2 regions of the Microbacterium aurantiacum genome follow, and region 2 is predicted to be linked to the other one. Evidence: predicted binding sites of a transcription regulator. Region 2 holds the regulator's gene; the other holds the start of a gene.
The links. The regulator LexA, encoded in region 2, represses DNA repair genes until DNA is damaged. The targets are predictions, from matches to a motif close to TCGAACANNTGTTCGA.

Region 1 (8,201 bases), on a different contig from region 2:
GAACCCCATGGCTGAGAAGCTGCAACTGCTGAACCACGTGCAGGCCATCAACTGGAACCGCATCGAGGACGACAAGGACCTCGAGGTCTGGAACCGCCTCGTGAACAACTTCTGGCTGCCCGAGAAGGTGCCGCTGTCCAACGACATCCAGTCGTGGAACACGCTCACCCCCGAAGAGCAGCTGGTGACGATGCGGGTCTTCACGGGCCTGACGCTGCTGGACACCATCCAGGGCACCGTCGGCGCCGTCTCGCTGATCCCCGACGCGATCACGCCGCACGAGGAGGCGGTGTACACCAACATCGCCTTCATGGAGTCGGTGCACGCCAAGAGCTATTCCTCGATCTTCTCGACCCTGTGCTCGACGAAGGAGATCGACGAGGCGTTCCGCTGGTCGGTGGAGAACCCGAATCTGCAGAAGAAGGCGCAGATCGTCATGGAGTACTACCGTGGCGACTCACCGCTCAAGCGCAAGGTCGCCTCGACCCTGCTGGAGAGCTTCCTGTTCTACTCGGGCTTCTACCTCCCGATGCACTGGTCCTCGCGGGCGAAGCTCACCAACACCGCCGACCTCATCCGCCTCATCATCCGTGACGAGGCCGTGCACGGCTACTACGTCGGGTACAAGTTCCAGAAGGGTCTCGAGAAAGTCGACGAGGCCACCCGTCAGGACATCAAGGACTACACGTTCTCGCTCCTGTACGAGCTCTACGACAACGAGGTGCAGTACGCGCAGGACCTCTACGACGGCATCGGCCTGACCGAGGACGTCAAGAAGTTCCTGCACTACAACGCCAACAAGGCCCTGATGAACCTCGGGTACGAGGCGATGTTCCCGGCGACCACGACCAACGTGAACCCGGCGATCCTCTCGGCCCTGTCGCCGAACGCCGACGAGAACCACGACTTCTTCAGCGGGTCGGGTTCGTCCTACGTCATCGGCAAGGCCGAGGCCACCGAAGACGAGGACTGGGACTTCTGAAACCCGTCACTCAGCGGAGGGCGCGGAGGTAGCGGCGTCTCGCGACGACCTGGGCGACCCGCAGCAGCGGGAAGACCCACCTCCACCCTCCGCTCGGTGCGGGCGCGGTCAGCGATCGCACGGTGAAGACGACCTCGTCGCCGCGGCGGTGCACGATGAATGCCTCCTCTCCGTGCACCGGGTGGCCGGGGAGGGTGCGATAGGCGAACCCGACGCGGGTCGGCGTGTCGACCACCGCCACGACGCGCACCGGTTCGTGGACGCGGATGCCGAGCACCCGCGCCGTGATCGTCCGACGCATCCCGGCCCGGACGGGGGAGTCGTCATCGACCGTGAAGCCGCTCCGCGTCTTGACGGCCCAGCGCAGCACGTCCCGCGATGCCCGGCGCCACAGGTCGTCGCCGGTTCCGATCCGGGCGGCGGCCGCGGCGCGGCGGAAGCCCGGGAGCGGCTCCGCCGGCCAGCGCGCAGTCTCGGGGCGCGTGGCCGCGTCGGCGCCGAGTTCGCCGGCGCGGGTCATTCCCCGTCCTCGTCCCGCTGCGACGAGGGGTTCAGGTCGGGGTGCGTCACGACGACGAGGGAGTAGGGGTCGCCGTCGGCATCCGGTCCGCGTTCCGCGAACTCCGTCAGGAGCTCGTAGACGCGCTGGTCGAGTTCGGCTTTGTGCGCGGCGTTGAGCTTCAGTCCGAGCCAGGAGAACTGGATGTCCTCCGGATCGAGCCCCTCGATCTGCTGCAGGAACGTCTCGACGAGCACCAGGCTCCCGCCGGGAACCGGCGTCCGCCACGACAGCCCCGTCGCCCGATAGGGGATCTCCCGGGCGCCGCGTGTGCCCGCCCGCGGCTCCTCCGCGGCGAGGAAACCGGTCTGAGCGAGGGTCCGCACGTGGTGGAGCATCGTGCCGGGATTCACGTCGAGGAGCGCGGCGAGCTCCTTGTTCGTCCGGCTTTCGAAGCGACACAGGCGAAGCACGCGCAAGCGCAGCGGCGAACTCAGCGCGCGCGAGCGCGCGAGGGATTCGGCATCCGGATCATCCGCAGCATCGTCCGTCACGGGGCCAGCCTAGTGGCGAGCGATTGACAAATCTCAATCGCTCGCACACACTGACCAGCGTGACCGAGACATCCCGCTCCGACGAGCCCGATCCGACGACCGCCGAGCGGCGTCGGGGTGGACTCTGGCGGGATCGGAACTTCCTCACGTTCTGGGGCGGTCAGTCGCTCGCGCAGTTCGGCTCGCAGATCACCGAGCTGGCGCTTCCCGTGCTCGCGGTGCTGGTGCTCGGCGCGACCGAGTGGGAGGTGGGCGTGCTGAACGCGGCCGGGGTCGCGGCCTTCCTCGTCATCGGTCTGCCGGCGGGTGCCTGGATCGACCGGATGCGCAAGCGCCACGTCATGATCGCCGCGGATGCCGTCCGCATCGTCGCGCTCGCAACGATCCCGGCCCTGTGGGCGATCGGCGTCCTGCAGGTCTGGCACCTTGTGGTCATCGCGCTGGTCATCGGCGTAGCGACGGTGTTCTTCGACGTCTCCTACCAATCGGTCGTTCCGTCCCTCGTGCGTGGGACGGCGATCCCCGAAGCCAATGGCAAGCTCGAGGCCACGCACCAGCTCGCCGGCATCGCCGGGCCCGCGCTCGGCGGCTGGCTCGTGGGTGTGCTCACCGCGCCGTTCGCCGTCCTCGCCACGGCGGGGACCTACGTCGCCTCGCTTCTCGCGCTTCTCTTCACGAGGGACGACGAGGTCGTCGCGCCCCGCCATGAGCACGAACCGATCGTCCGCGCGATCGGCGTCGGCGTGCGCTGGGTGTTCGCCAACCCCTACCTCCGCCGTATCGTCGGGACGACGGCGGTGTCGAACTTCTTCAGCGTGATCACCTACACGATGCTGCCGATCTTCCTCCTCCGAGAGCTCGGGCTCAGCCCCGCCGGCATGGGTGTCGTCTTCTCGTTCGGTGCCGTGGGCGGACTCCTCGGGGCCGTCGCGACTCCGCACATCGTCCGCTGGCTCGGCGAAGCCCGCGCCATCCCGATCAGCTCGATCGGCTTCTCCGTCGCGGGGCTCTTCCTGCCGGCCGCCGCCCTCGTGCCCGAAATCGCCTTCGTCGTGCTCGTGGTGCAGTCCGCGGTCGGGATGTTCACGGTGCTCGTCTACAACATCGTGCAGGTGTCGTTCCGTCAGAGGATCACGCCGAAACCGCTCCTCGGCCGGATGAACGCCTCGATCCGCTTCTTCGTGTGGGGAGTGATGCCGATCGGCGCGCTGCTCGCCGGCGTGCTCGGCACCGCGTACGGAGCTGTGGTGACGATGTGGATCGGGGCGATCGGCGGGATGCTCTCGATCCTGTTCGTCGTGATCGGCCCCTTCTGGGCGCTGCGCGAGCTCCCGGGCGTCACGATCGAAGACGAGGCGACGGCCGAGGCCTTGATCAAAGACTGAGGGAACTCTCATGCGGGGGAATGGACCCTGCCGGTTTCGCCGACTACCCTCTCCGATAGATCCGCATCGCGACAGCGCAGCCAGGCCTGCGCACCCGTCGAGACGGCCTACCCGACTCCGGGCCGAGATGACGGGTCAGGTGCCCTCCGGGATTCCGCCGGTCCAGCCCCCCAGGACCGTCGAGACCCGGAGGGCACCGCTTCGCCTCCGTGGGACGTATGGGCGAACGGCGTGCACGCATTCGGTCGCATCGTCGCGGCATCCGCTCAGAGCACCGCGTCGAGAACGGCGCGTTCTTCGGCAGCGGTGAGACCCGAGCGGCGCTCCCGGTCGATCCCGCGACGGCGTTCGTCCGCCAGGGTGCGCTCGATCGTCTCGACGAGCGGGCGGATGCGCCCGCCCGTCTCGAGAAAGCGACGCCCGGATCGTTGCGCGAGCGCGGTGTCCGCGCGGGGGAGCCACAGGGGGAGGGAGCGGGGCCCCGCCCAGTACTGCACGTCGAGGGCGAGGAGCGCGTCGTCGTCCACCTCGACGCGGTCGCCGGCGGACGAGGCCGCATCCGCCATCTCCGCGAGTGCGGTGGCCATCGGATGGACGTCGCCGACGGCGTTCACCGTGCCTCGGATGCCGTTCGTGGCGGCTCGGGCGAGCCACGCCGCCAGGTCGGCGACATCGATGACCTGCACGAATCGGTCTTCCGTCACCGGCAGAAGCGCCCTGCCGCTGCGACTGAATCGTGCAGGCCAGTAGCCGAAGCGGTCGCTCGGGTCACCGGGGCCGACGATGAGTCCGGGGCGGGCGATGAGCAGTCGATCCTCCAGGCGGCGGCGGGTGGCGAGCTCGGCGGCGGCCTTCGCGTCCGGGTACTGCGTCAGGTCGGCGGGGGAGACGAGCGCGGCCGACTCGTCGGCGCCGGGTTCGTCGTTGCGTGCGTACACCGAGATCGTCGAGACGAGCGTCCAGTGGGCTGCGCGATCGGCGAGTGCGTCGAGGGCCGGCCCGACGAGGTCGGGAGCGTAGGAGAACTCGATGACCTCGTCCCAGTCCCCGTGGAGTCCGTCGTATGAGCCGGGGGCGCTGCGGTCAGCCCGGATGAGACGGGCGCCGTCCGGGACGCCGCCGGAGGTCCCGCGGGCGAGGCAGGTCACGTCCGCGCCGCTGTCGATCAGGTGGCGGACGGTCTCCCGACCCGCCCACCCCGTGCCGCCGAGGACGAGAACGCGCTGCATGGCCCCAGTCTCGACGGTGTCCTCTCGACGCTCCAGCCCTTACGCTCTCAGCATGACCACCCATCGTGTGCTCGCGCCGTCTCCACCTATCGCCGGTGAGACCGTCAAGGGGCCGGCGTCCTACTTCCCGAGCATCGAGAAGACCTATGGCCGTCCGGTCCAGGAGTGGCTCGACATCGCGGCCGACGGGCTCGACACCCAGTCGCACATGGCTGTTGTCCAGGCGCTGAAGGAAGAGCACGGCCTCGGTCACGGGCACGCGAACGCGATCGTCGCCTACGTCAAGGCGGAGCTCGCATGATCCGCACCGCCGCCCGGTGGGCGCTGGCTTCGGCCATGGTGTTCGCCGGCATCAGCCACCTCACCTGGGCGCGCAAGGAGTTCCGTGCGCAGGTGCCGGACTTCGCGCGCGAGCTTATGGACGAAGACGGTGTCGTCGTTGCCTCCGGGGTGGTCGAGGTGTTGCTCGGAGCATCGCTCGTCGCCCTGCCCGGATCGCGCCGCCGTGTGGGAGCGACCCTGGCAGCGTTCTTCATCGCGATCTTCCCCGGCAACATCGAGCAGTGGCTCCGCCGCCGCGACGGATTCGGCCTGGACACCGACCGCAAGCGCTTCTTCCGCCTGTTCTTCCAGCCCGTGCTCGTGGCGTGGGCGCTCTGGTCGACGCGCCGCTGACGCGTGCGCGGGGAACCGAACACGTTCGCGACGACGCTGGCGGTGAGCCGCGCAATGTCGGAGGTACGTTCTAGTCTGTGATCACCTGGTACTGATCGAGACGGGAAGACATGGACGAGACTCCAGAGCCGGTGGACGAGTGCGACGGTCGTGATGAGGTGGCGCGGAAGACGGCCGCGTTCGTGGACGAGATCGTCGAGTCGCGGCGGATGGTGGCGGAGGGGCAGGCGCGTGAGGCCGCGGCGATGGCGGAGGCGTACGCATATACGCAGGAGCAGACCGCACTTCTGGGGTCGGCGACGGTGAAGACGCGGGAGATGCCGTTGCGGGCGATGGCGGCGGAGATCGCTGCGGCGACCCGGGTGAATGACAGCACGGTGCAGAACCGGTTGTTCGAGTGCCACCGGTTGGTGACGGAGTATGCCCCGACGTTCGAGGCGTGGCGGGCGGCGAAGGTGTCGCAGGCGCACACGAAGGTGATCATGGAGTTCGGGTCGGACCTGCCCGACCCGGCTACGCGGGCGGCGTATGAGAAGGACGTCCTGGACTACGCGGTGAAGACCGCGACCGGACGGTTGCGTCCCTATGCGCAGCAGGTGGCGGACAAGCTCAACCCGCGGACGGTGCAGGAGCGGCACGAGGTCGCGGCGTGCACGCAACGCGTGTTCGTCGAAGACCTCCCCGACGGGATGTCGATGCTCGGAACGATCGCCCCCTCCACCTACGTCCACGGGGCGTATGACCGTGCGACCCAGGAAGCGCGGGAGATCAAAGCCGCCGACCTGCGGGCCCGACGGGAGTACGCGGAGCGGCGGGCGCGCGGTGAGGACATCGAAGAGCCGTGGTTCGACGACCGCACCCTGGATCAGATCCGCGCGGATGTCGTGATGGACATGCTCCTCACCGCCGCTCCCACCATCGATCCCACCGGCGGTGGCCTCGCAGCGATCCGCGCGAGCGTGCAGGTCAGCATCCCCGCCACAACCCTGGCGGGGACGACGTCGGGTGGGGCGGAGTTGAACGGCAAGTGCGCGATCGACCCGGCGACGGTGCGGATCCTCACGGGGAACGCTCCCGGGTTCGACCGGGTGTTCCTCCACCCCGTCACCGCCGAAGTGCTCACCACGGATCGGTATACGCCGACGGCGGGGATCAAGAGGTTCCTGCAGGCCCGGTACGTGCGGTGCGCGTTCCCCGGGTGCCGTCGACCCGCGATGCGGTCCGAGATCGATCACCACCGGGAGTATGCGAACGGCGGGAAGACCGACGGCGACAACCTCGGGCCGTGCTGCACCCGACACCATGTGACCCGGCATGCCGCTGGATGGACTGTCGAACAACTTCCGGGCGGAAGGCTGAAGTTCACCGCGCCGTCGGGGAAGGTCTACATCGAGGACCCACCACCCCGGGTGATGTTCATCCCCGAACCTGACACCGAGCCCGAGCCGGAGCCCCAGCCGGCGCGAGCGATGGGGTCCCCACCGTTCTGAGAATCCACGGTCTCGCCGCGCTTTCGCCGCGGTGCCGTCGGCGATGTGGTCAGCGTGCGACCGACACGGTCACCGTGAACTTCGCGTTGCGCGCGACCTGGCGCGTGGGGCCGACCGCGCGCTCGAGCGCGCCTCGGTAGTTCAGCGGCGAGTTCCACACCGTCCACAGCTCGCCGCCGGGGCGGAGGACGCGTCCCGCCTCGCGGAAGAAGCGCGGCGCGAGGGTCGACGTCACGGCTGCATCGCTGTGGAACGGGGGATTGAGGGCGATCATCTCGGCGCTCCCGTCCGGCTGGGCCGAGAGCAGATCGTCCCGCACCACGTGGACGCGGGCGCTCACGCCGTTCGCCTCCGCCGTCGCGCGGGCGGACGCCACCGCCACCGCGGACTGATCCGTGGCGATCACCGAGAGCTCCGGATGCCGACGCGCGAGCTCGGCGGCGACGACACCGGTGCCGCAGGCGAAATCGATGACGACGCCGTGGTTCGGCATCTGCTCGGGAAGGTGCGCGAGCAGCAGCCGCGTCCCGATGTCGATCGTCGCGCCCGCGAACGCCCCGCCGAATGCGCAGACCACGAGCCCGTCGATCTCCGCGCGCGCCGGCACGGGATCAGCGCCCTCGCGTGGCGCGGACGCCCGCAGCACGCGCGACTTCTGCCGCGCCAGAGACGCTTCCACGACGCCGAACCGCCGTCCGAGCACCTCGTTCATCGATCTCGACATGTGCTTCAGGCGTCCGCCGGCGAATACCCGCACGCCGGGCGCGGCATAGTGCGCGATGAGTCCGGCCTGATCGGCGAGCGCATCCAACGACCGGGGGAGGCGCAGCAGGACGACCTCGGCGTCGCGCACGAGTTCCGGTGACAGCGGCATGCGCGTGAACGTCCCGACCAGTCCGACACCCTCCGCGTTCCGCTCCAGCGCCCGTTCGCCGCTCAACGCGTCTTGATGCACACGGATGCCGCGGGCCCCGGCGTCCGCCGCACCCAGCGTCAACGCGCCATGGGTGTCGCCGATCACGACGATCCGCTCCGGGTGCGCGCCCGCCCGCGCATCGGCGGACTCGTCGAGGATCAGCCGATCCGCGGCATCCACCGCCACCAGACCCGGGCCCTCGACGTCGGGTGAGCGACGCAGTGCGTCGAAGGAGAAGGTCACCGCTCCACGGTAATGCGCGGAACGGTGGGCGCACGCGGCGGACGTAGGCTGGACCGGCACCCGAGTGAAGGAGACCCGTGTTCCGCGCGCCCCTGAACCTGTTCCGCGTCCTCGCCGTCGCCGAAGCGATCTCATGGACGCTGCTGATCGCCGGTCTGATCCTCCGGGCGACAGCCGACCTCGCGATCGCGGTGACGATCGGCGGCGGCATCCATGGCTTCGTCTTCC
Region 2 (8,201 bases):
ACGCGCGGAGCGCAGGCGCAACACGATTCCGTCGGTCGCGATCGCGGGGTACACCAACGCGGGCAAATCCAGCCTTCTGAACCGGCTCACCAGCGCGGGCGTGCTGGTGGAGAACGCCCTGTTCGCGACGCTCGACGCGACGGTCCGCCGCGCCGAGGCCGAGGACGGTCGGGTGTACACGCTCACGGACACGGTCGGATTCGTGCGGAACCTGCCTCACCAGCTCGTCGAAGCCTTCCGTTCCACGCTCGAAGAGGTGGGACAGGCCGACGTCATCGTCCACGTGGTGGACGGCGCCCATCCCGACCCGGCGGCGCAGCTGGCGACCGTCCGCGATGTGATCGGCGATGTCGGCGCGCGGGATCTTCCCGAGATCGTGGTGTTCAACAAGGCCGATCTCCTGGACGACGACGCGCGTCTCCTGCTGCGCGGGCTGCAGCCGGACGCCGTCTTCGCTTCTTCCCGCACCGGCGAGGGCGTTGCGGAGCTTCGGGCGACGATCGAGGCGGCGCTTCCGCTCCCCGCTGTCGAGGTGCACGCGCTCGTGCCCTACGACCGCGGAGAGCTGGTGTCGGCGATCCACGAGCACGGCATGATCCTCGCCGAAGAGCACGAGGAGGAGGGCACCGCGGTGCATGCGCGGGTCGGTGAGCACCTGGCGGCACGCCTGGCGCCGTTCCTCCGGAACTAGTCCAGCGTCAGCGGCGGGATTCCCGGAGGAGTGAAGCCGAAGACCAGCCCGAGGAAGGCGAGCTCCGCCTCGAGGGCGCGCTCGATGGTCTCCGCCCGGCGGAATCCGTGCCCCTCACCGTCGAAGAGCAGATAGGCGTGGGGCACGCCCGCCGCGGTGAGGGCGTCGCGGACGGCTTCGGACTGCGACGGCGGGACGACGGCATCCTCCGAACCCTGCTCGATCAGGAGCGGCGTGCGGAAGTCCTCCGGTCGCGTGAGCGGGGACAGCTCGACGTAGCGCGCCTCGGCCTCGGGGAGCGGCCCGACGAGCCCGTCGAGGTAGCGGGACTCGAAGTCCTCGGTCTCCGCGGCGAGGAGGCGCAGATCCGCGACGCCGTAGCGGCTGATCCCGGCGGCGAAGACATCGGTGCCGGTGACCGCGCGGAGCACGGTCCAGCCGCCGGCCGACCCGCCCGCGATGGCCACGCGGTCCGGGTCTAGCCGCCCCTCCGCGGCCAGCGCGCTGACCACCGCGACGATGTCGTCGACGTCGACGATGCCCCAGGCGCCGCGGAGCCGCTCGCGGTAGGGGCGGCCGTAGCCCGTGGAGCCGCCGTAGTTGACGTCGAGTACACCGATGCCTCGGCTGGTGAGATAGGCGATCTTGCCGGATGCTGCGCCGCCGACGTGCGCGGTCGGACCGCCGTGGACGAACACGACGTACGGCGAAGCCGTGCTCGCGTCCGCGCGGTCGCGCGCCGGAACCGGGACGTCGGGGTTGGTCGGAGGGAAGTCGAAGGCGTGGACGGGGCCGTGCGGTCCGTTCACCGTGACCTCGCGGGCGGTGGGGGTGAACGCCGCCGGCCAGGGCGGAACGTCGCCGGCGATCCGGACCACGTCTTCGGGCTTGTCGACGTCGACGTCCACGAGCCGGAGCGCCGGCATGCCGTGGGCCGTCGTGCCGCTGACGAGCACCCGCGCTCCCGCGGCGTCCTCGATCGCCGCGGTCGCGATGACATCCACCGGAAGGCGCCGTGCACCCCCGTCCGGCGAGAGGAGGACGATCTCGTCGCTCCCGCGGGTGCGCACCGCGACGATCCGGCCGTCGTCGAGAGGGCGGAACCAGCGCGTGCCGAGGACCCAGAGCGGACCCCCGGTGTCGGCGTCGGCCGGGGCGACGGAGGTGCGGGTCCCGGTGCGGAGATCGTGACGCCAGAGGTTCCACCGTCCGTCGGGATCGTCGGAGTAGAGGAGTGTGTCGTCGTCGAGCCAGACCGGTTGCACCGGCGAGGACCCGCCTCCGGCGATCGCGCGCCCCTCGTTCCCGGGTATGCGGATCTCCGCGACCCGCACCTCCGCCCGGTCCCAGGGCATGTCGGGGTGGTTCCAGGCGATCCAGGCGATCCGCCCGCCGTCGGGGGAGAGTGCCGGGTGGGCGACGAAATCGCTTCCGGTGGCCAGGACAGTCGGCGGGGTGCCGGCATCGCCGTTCCAGGGGATCTCCACGATGTCGCGCCGCACGGGTGCGCCGAGGGTCTCGCGGACGGCGAGGAGCCGCCCGCTTTGAACGCTCAGGCCTCCGAAGCGGACGTCCGGGTCCTCCGCGGTGAGGGCGGTCGGCGCCGAGCCGGGAGCGAGGGCGTAGACCCGCTGGTCGGTCTTCTCCACGAACACCAGGAGGTCCTCGTGCGCCGCCCACGCGCCCCCGCCGTACTCATGGACGCGCGAGCGGGCGTTCCAGGGCGTGGGCAGGAGTGTCCGGACATCGCCGTCCGCGCTGCGTGCCCGGACGGCGATGCGGCCGCCCTCGTCGGGAAGCGATTCACCCCACCAGATCTCGTCGCGCGCCGGCCCGGCGAAGCATGCGCCCTCGAGGCGAGGCGACGAACGGGCGACCGATCGCGCGTCCAGGGGTGACGGCCATGCGCCCCAGGCGGGGGCGGACGCGGGAGCGTTGTGTTCCGAGGGGGTGGTCACCCCCTCCACGCTAGAGCGAAACCGTCGGAAGCGCCGCTACCGGGCTGTTTCGACCTCGGCCTGTCGGATCTGCAGGACCTCGAGGATGAGCGCGACGCCGAGGGTCGTCAGGATCACGGCGACGATGTCGCCGATGCTGAGGGGGCGCAGCGCGAACAGCCACAGGACGGCGCCCGCGGCCAGGAGCACGCGGACGAGGACGCGACGTGTCCCGAGCCAGCGGCCGAAGCGACCGGTGTCCACCCCCCACACGGCGACGCGGGCGCGCGCGGCCGCGCCGGCGCGTCCGCCGGCGGCGCGCAGAGCGCGAGCGGGACGGGAGCGGCCGAGCATCCACCCGGCGACGGCGACGAGGACGCCGAGGAGCGCGAGGACGGCGGCGGAGTGCGCCATCGCCCCGACCATCTGTGCGTAGATCACTTCCAGCGCCGACGGCGAGAGGCCGGCGTCCTGCGCGACCGCGCCGACCCCGGCGCCGCCGACGGCGAACCCGGCCGCGAGTGAACCGGCGCCGAGTGCCAACGCCACGCCGGTTCCGAGGACGGCGACACTGCGGCGCCGGGCGAGGAGGATGCCGAGGCCGAAGAGCGCGAGCGTCACGACGGGGAGCCACCACCCGCCCACGGCGGCGGCGGCATAGCCGGTGCGCAAGAGCGCCAGGTTCTGCCCGTCTCCGAGGATGATCACCCGGTCGACGGCCGGGATGAGGGTCGCGACGCCGATCCCGCGATCCTGCAGGTTCCCCTTGACCCGTTCGACGACGGCTCCCAGCTGGATGCCGACCCCGTCGTCGGTGCGGACGACCAGACCGCCCCCGTCGGAGGTGGCCGCCGCGGTCAACGCGCGATGGGCCGCTCGCGTCGTCGTCGCCCAGACATCGGTGAAGGCGTCGGAGGCCACCACGCGGGTGACCGTGGTCTGCACGAGGCTCTCGAGTCCGGCCGCTGCCGGCCGCTGGAGCAGCTCCAGGGCGGATGCCGCACGCGGGGGGAGGCCGAGATCGGTGACGGCCGAGAACACCTCGGCCGTGAGGGCGTCGAAGTCGACCTGGTCGGTGATCGCCTCCATCGTCTCGTCGACGATGAGCGCCTGCACGGACGGGTCGGTCGACAGCGGCGCGAGCGTCGACACGAACGCGTCCTCGTCGACGAGCTGGACGCGGGTCCAGGCGGACACGATCGACACGGGGACGAGGACAGCCGCGATGATGATGCACACCGCGGAGGCGAGGCTGCGGATCCGACCCCGGCCGGATCGCGGTGCGGGCTCGTCATCCTGGCGGACGGACAGTCGGGCGTTCTCCGCTTCCAGCTCGCGGATGCGCGCCTCGAGCGCGGCGTGATCGGAGGACTCCATGGTCATGGGGCCATCATGGTGCACCCGCCGCGGTCGGCGTCGGAGGATCACCCCCGGCGGGTGAGCCCCCCGGGGAGTCAGACGCTGCGGAGGACGGCGACGACTTTGCCGAGGACGACGGCGTCGTCGCCGAGGATGGGTTCGAAGGCCGAGTTGCGCGGAAGCAGCCACGTATGGCCGTCCCTCTGACGGAAGGTCTTCACGGTCGCTTCGCCGTCGAGCATCGCGGCGACGATGTCGCCGTTGTCGGCGCTCGGCTGAGAACGCACGACGACCCAGTCGCCGTCGCAGATGGCGGCGTCGATCATCGACTCCCCGGTGACCTTGAGCATGAACAGGTCGCCCTTGCCGACGAGCTGTCGGGGCAGGGGGAAGATCTCGTCGATCTGCTGGTCGGCGGTGATGGGGACGCCGGCTGCGATGCGCCCCACCAGCGGCACGAGGGCGGCGTCGCCGACCGTGGGGGAGGCGTCCACGGGGCTCTCGGTGGCCGTGCCGGGCAGATCGATGAGCACCTCCATCGCGCGGGTCTTGCCGGCGTCGCGCCGGAGGTATCCGCTGAGTTCGAGCTGGTTGAGCTGGTGCGTGACGCTGGACAGCGACTTCAGCCCTACCGCATCGCCGATCTCGCGCATGCTCGGCGGGTATCCGTGGCGGGCGATCGACCGCTGGATGACTTCCAGGATCGCCAGCTGCTTCTCGCTCAGGCTCTTGCGGCGCCGGGTGTGCGGCTTCTGAGATCCGGTGACGTCGCTCATCTCGGCTCCTGTCTCGCCCTGTGTCGCAGAGCGGTCTTCGAATGTCGGAGGTCCGTGGTGTGGTTCCGCTATCGAAACCGTATCCGCACCTTCGGACCATCGCCGGGATCGGAGGGGCGTGTCGCTTTCGACAGTGTCGGTCCGATCCCGGCATTTGACATCCACCATAGTCGAAGATAGCTTCGGAAGAGAAGTTCGCGTGCGGCTCCTCTGGCCGGGGGTCGCATGCGAACTCCCGAACAGAGAACGGCTCCGACCGATCTCAGAGGAGAAGAACATGACCACCATCGACACCACCTGGTACCCCCGTCCGATCGCCCCGCGGACGCGGCTTCGATTGACAACGCGGGGGCGCCGCGCGCTGGCGTTCGTGGTGGCGCTGCCGGTGTCCGTCGCCATGGTGCTCGCGGTGATCAGCGGCGGCAGCGCTCTGGCGGGACGCGAGGGGGGCGCGCCGGAGGGCACGTTCTCGGCGGTCGTCGTCGCGCCGGGGGATTCGCTCTGGTCCATCGCTGAGCGGGTCGCGCCGGGCGCGGATCCGCGCGACGTGGTCGATGCCATCGTGCGGCTCAACGCCCTCGACGGCGCCGGTCTGCAGGCGGGTCAGAGCCTCGCGATCCCGACGGACTACGCGCCCGGTCGGTGATCGGCCCGGGCGGGCGGGGCGCCCTACGATGGGAGGGGTGACCACCCGCTTGGAAGACCTTCCCCTGCGCGATGACCTCCGGGGGATGACACCGTACGGCGCGCCTCAGGCCGCCCTCCCCGTCGCGCTCAACGTCAACGAGAACACCCACCCGGTTCCGGAAGAGGTCGCCGACGACATCCTCGACGCGGTGGCGCTCGCGCTCCGCGAGGTCAATCGGTACCCGGACCGTGAGTTCACCGGTCTGCGCGAGGGGTTCGCGCAGTACCTCGGCCACGGCCTCGAAGCGGCCAACATCTGGGCCGCGAACGGGTCGAACGAGGTTCTCCAACACATGCTTCAGGCGTTCGGCGGGCCGGGTCGGCGCGCGTTCGGGTTCGCCCCCACCTACTCGATGTATCCGATCCTCACGCGCGCGACGGGCGCGGAATGGGTCGCCGGCAGACGTCGCGAGGACTTCACCGTCGATCCGGAGGATGCCGCTCGGCAGGTCGCCGACGCCGGGGCGGACGTCGTCTTCCTCTGCGCGCCGAACAACCCCACCGGCACGCCGATGGGCCTGGACGCCATCCGCGCGGTGTACGACGCCACGGACGGCGTCGTCATCGTCGACGAGGCCTATCAGGAGTTCGCCCCGCGGGAAGAGCCGTCCGCACTCACGCTGCTCCCCGGCCGCGAGCGGCTCGTGGTCTCGCGCACGATGAGCAAGGCCTTCGCCTTCGCGGGCGCGCGGGTCGGATATCTCGCGGCGGATCCCGCCGTCGTCGACGCGTTGCGCCTGGTGCGCCTTCCATACCACCTCAGCGCGCTCACGCAGGCGGCGGCGACCGCCGCGCTGCAGCACGCCCCGACCATGCTCCGGATGGTCGACGACATCGTCGCCCAGCGCGACCGCATCTCAGCGACGCTGCAGGCACTGGGATACCGCCCCTACGAATCCTGGACCAACTTCGTGCTCTTCGGCGGTGTCGACGATCCCCGCGCCGTCTGGGACGGGCTCTACGAGCGCGGCGTCCTCATCCGGGACGTCGGGATCCCGCACCACCTTCGTGTGACGGCGGGGACCGAGGAGGAGACGACGGCGTTCCTCGACGCGTTGGCCTCGGTAGGATCGGGCGCATGAGCGCCGCCCGTACCGCCTCCCTCTCGCGTGCGACCAGTGAGTCACGCGTCGAACTGGAGCTCGACCTCGACGGCACCGGCCGCAGCCGCATCCAGACGACCGTGCCGTTCTTCGACCACATGCTCACCGCGTTCGCGAAGCACTCCCTGACCGACCTCACGGTCCGCGCCGAGGGCGACACCGACATCGACGCGCACCACACGGTCGAGGACGTGTCGATCGTGCTGGGGCAGGCGATCCGCGAGGCGCTCGGCGACAAGTCCGGGATCGCGCGGTACGGTGATGCGCTCGTGCCGCTCGACGAGGCGCTCGCGCAGGCGGTCGTCGACATCAGCGGCCGACCCTACCTGGTCCACTCGGGCGAGCCCGTCGGATTCGAGCACCACCTCATCGGCGGGCACTTCACCGGCTCCCTCGTCCGGCACAGCTTCGAAGCGATCAGCGTCCACGCCGCCCTGACCGTCCACGTGCGCGTCCTCGGCGGCCGCGACCCCCATCACATCGCCGAGGCCGAGTACAAGGCCTTCGCGCGGGCGTTCCGCCAGGCGAAGGCCTTGGATCCTCTCGTCGAGGGCATCCCGAGCACGAAGGGTGCTCTGTGACAGAGGCGCCTCCCCGCCCGACCGTCGCCGTCCTGGACTACGGGTCGGGCAACGTCCACTCCGCCGTCAAGGCGCTGATCGCGGCAGGCGCCGATGCGCGGCTCACCTCGGATGCCGGGTTCGTCCGGGACGCGGACGGGCTCGTGGTGCCGGGCGTCGGGGCCTTCCACGCGGTGATGGCGGCGCTGCGCGCCCAGCGCGGAGACCAGCTCATCGAGCGCCGTCTCGCCGGGGGACGCCCGGTGCTCGGCATCTGTGTCGGGATGCAGGTCATGTTCGATCTCGGCGTGGAGCGGGGGAACGACACGGAGGGTCTGGGCGAATGGCCCGGGACCGTCACGCAGCTCGACGCGCCCGTCCTGCCGCACATGGGGTGGAACACCGTCACTCCGGGTGAGGGAACGGTGTTGTTCCGCGGCCTCGAGCAGGAGCGCTTCTACTTCGTGCACTCGTTCGCCGCTCAGAGCTGGCCCATGGTCCGCCAGGACCCTTTCCGCGAGCCCGTCCTCACGTGGAGCACCTACGGCTCCTCGTTCCTCGCCGCGGTCGAGAACGGTCCGCTGTCGGCCACTCAGTTCCACCCGGAGAAGTCGGGGGAGGCGGGCATCCGGCTGCTGTCCAATTGGATCGGCGGCCTCGCCGGGGCTACTCTCTGAGATCGTGCCCCGCAGCGGGTCCGTTCCCGCCCCACCCGTCACGCACGAGGAACCATGAACGATTTCGCGTCCACGCCCACGCTGACCCTTCTGCCCGCCGTCGACGTCGCCGATGGCAAGGCCGTCCGGCTGACCCAGGGGGAGGCCGGCACCGAGACCAGCTACGGCGACCCCATCGACGCCGCACACGAGTGGGCCCGCCAGGGTGCGCAGTGGATCCACCTCGTCGACCTCGACGCGGCGTTCGGCCGCGGCAACAACGCCTCCATCCTCCGCAAGGTGATCAAGTCCGTGCGCGGCGTCCAGGTCGAATTGTCCGGCGGCATCCGTGACGATCGCACGCTGGAGGCGGCGCTGGAGAGCGGTGCCGCCCGCATCAACCTCGGCACGGCCGCGCTCGAGAACCCGGAG

Region 1: a site for LexA is predicted at 5,382-5,397, ahead of KZC50_RS13205 (HNH endonuclease signature motif containing protein). Genes of this name have one in related genera too.

Annotation. Positions count from the first base shown of each region.
Region 1 is NZ_JAHWXH010000003.1:79,567-87,767, forward strand. It holds gene nrdF (class 1b ribonucleoside-diphosphate reductase subunit beta) at 8-982, shown strand; gene KZC50_RS13175 (DUF1990 domain-containing protein) at 993-1,502, opposite strand; gene KZC50_RS13180 (helix-turn-helix domain-containing protein) at 1,499-2,035, opposite strand; gene KZC50_RS13185 (MFS transporter) at 2,095-3,420, shown strand; gene KZC50_RS13190 (NAD-dependent epimerase/dehydratase family protein) at 3,687-4,649, opposite strand; gene KZC50_RS13195 (DUF4287 domain-containing protein) at 4,702-4,950, shown strand; gene KZC50_RS13200 (DoxX family protein) at 4,950-5,324, shown strand; gene KZC50_RS13205 (HNH endonuclease signature motif containing protein) at 5,435-6,814, shown strand; gene KZC50_RS13210 (class I SAM-dependent methyltransferase) at 6,864-7,973, opposite strand; gene KZC50_RS13215 (DUF3817 domain-containing protein) at 8,051-8,201, shown strand, end outside.
Region 2 is NZ_JAHWXH010000004.1:22,283-30,483, reverse strand. It holds gene hflX (GTPase HflX) at 1-691, shown strand, start outside; gene KZC50_RS14210 (S9 family peptidase) at 688-2,649, opposite strand; gene KZC50_RS14205 (hypothetical protein) at 2,686-4,011, opposite strand; gene lexA (transcriptional repressor LexA) at 4,083-4,763, opposite strand; gene KZC50_RS14195 (LysM peptidoglycan-binding domain-containing protein) at 5,041-5,409, shown strand; gene KZC50_RS14190 (histidinol-phosphate transaminase) at 5,438-6,532, shown strand; gene hisB (imidazoleglycerol-phosphate dehydratase HisB) at 6,529-7,134, shown strand; gene hisH (imidazole glycerol phosphate synthase subunit HisH) at 7,131-7,790, shown strand; gene priA (bifunctional 1-(5-phosphoribosyl)-5-((5-phosphoribosylamino)methylideneamino)imidazole-4-carboxamide isomerase/phosphoribosylanthranilate isomerase PriA) at 7,845-8,201, shown strand, end outside.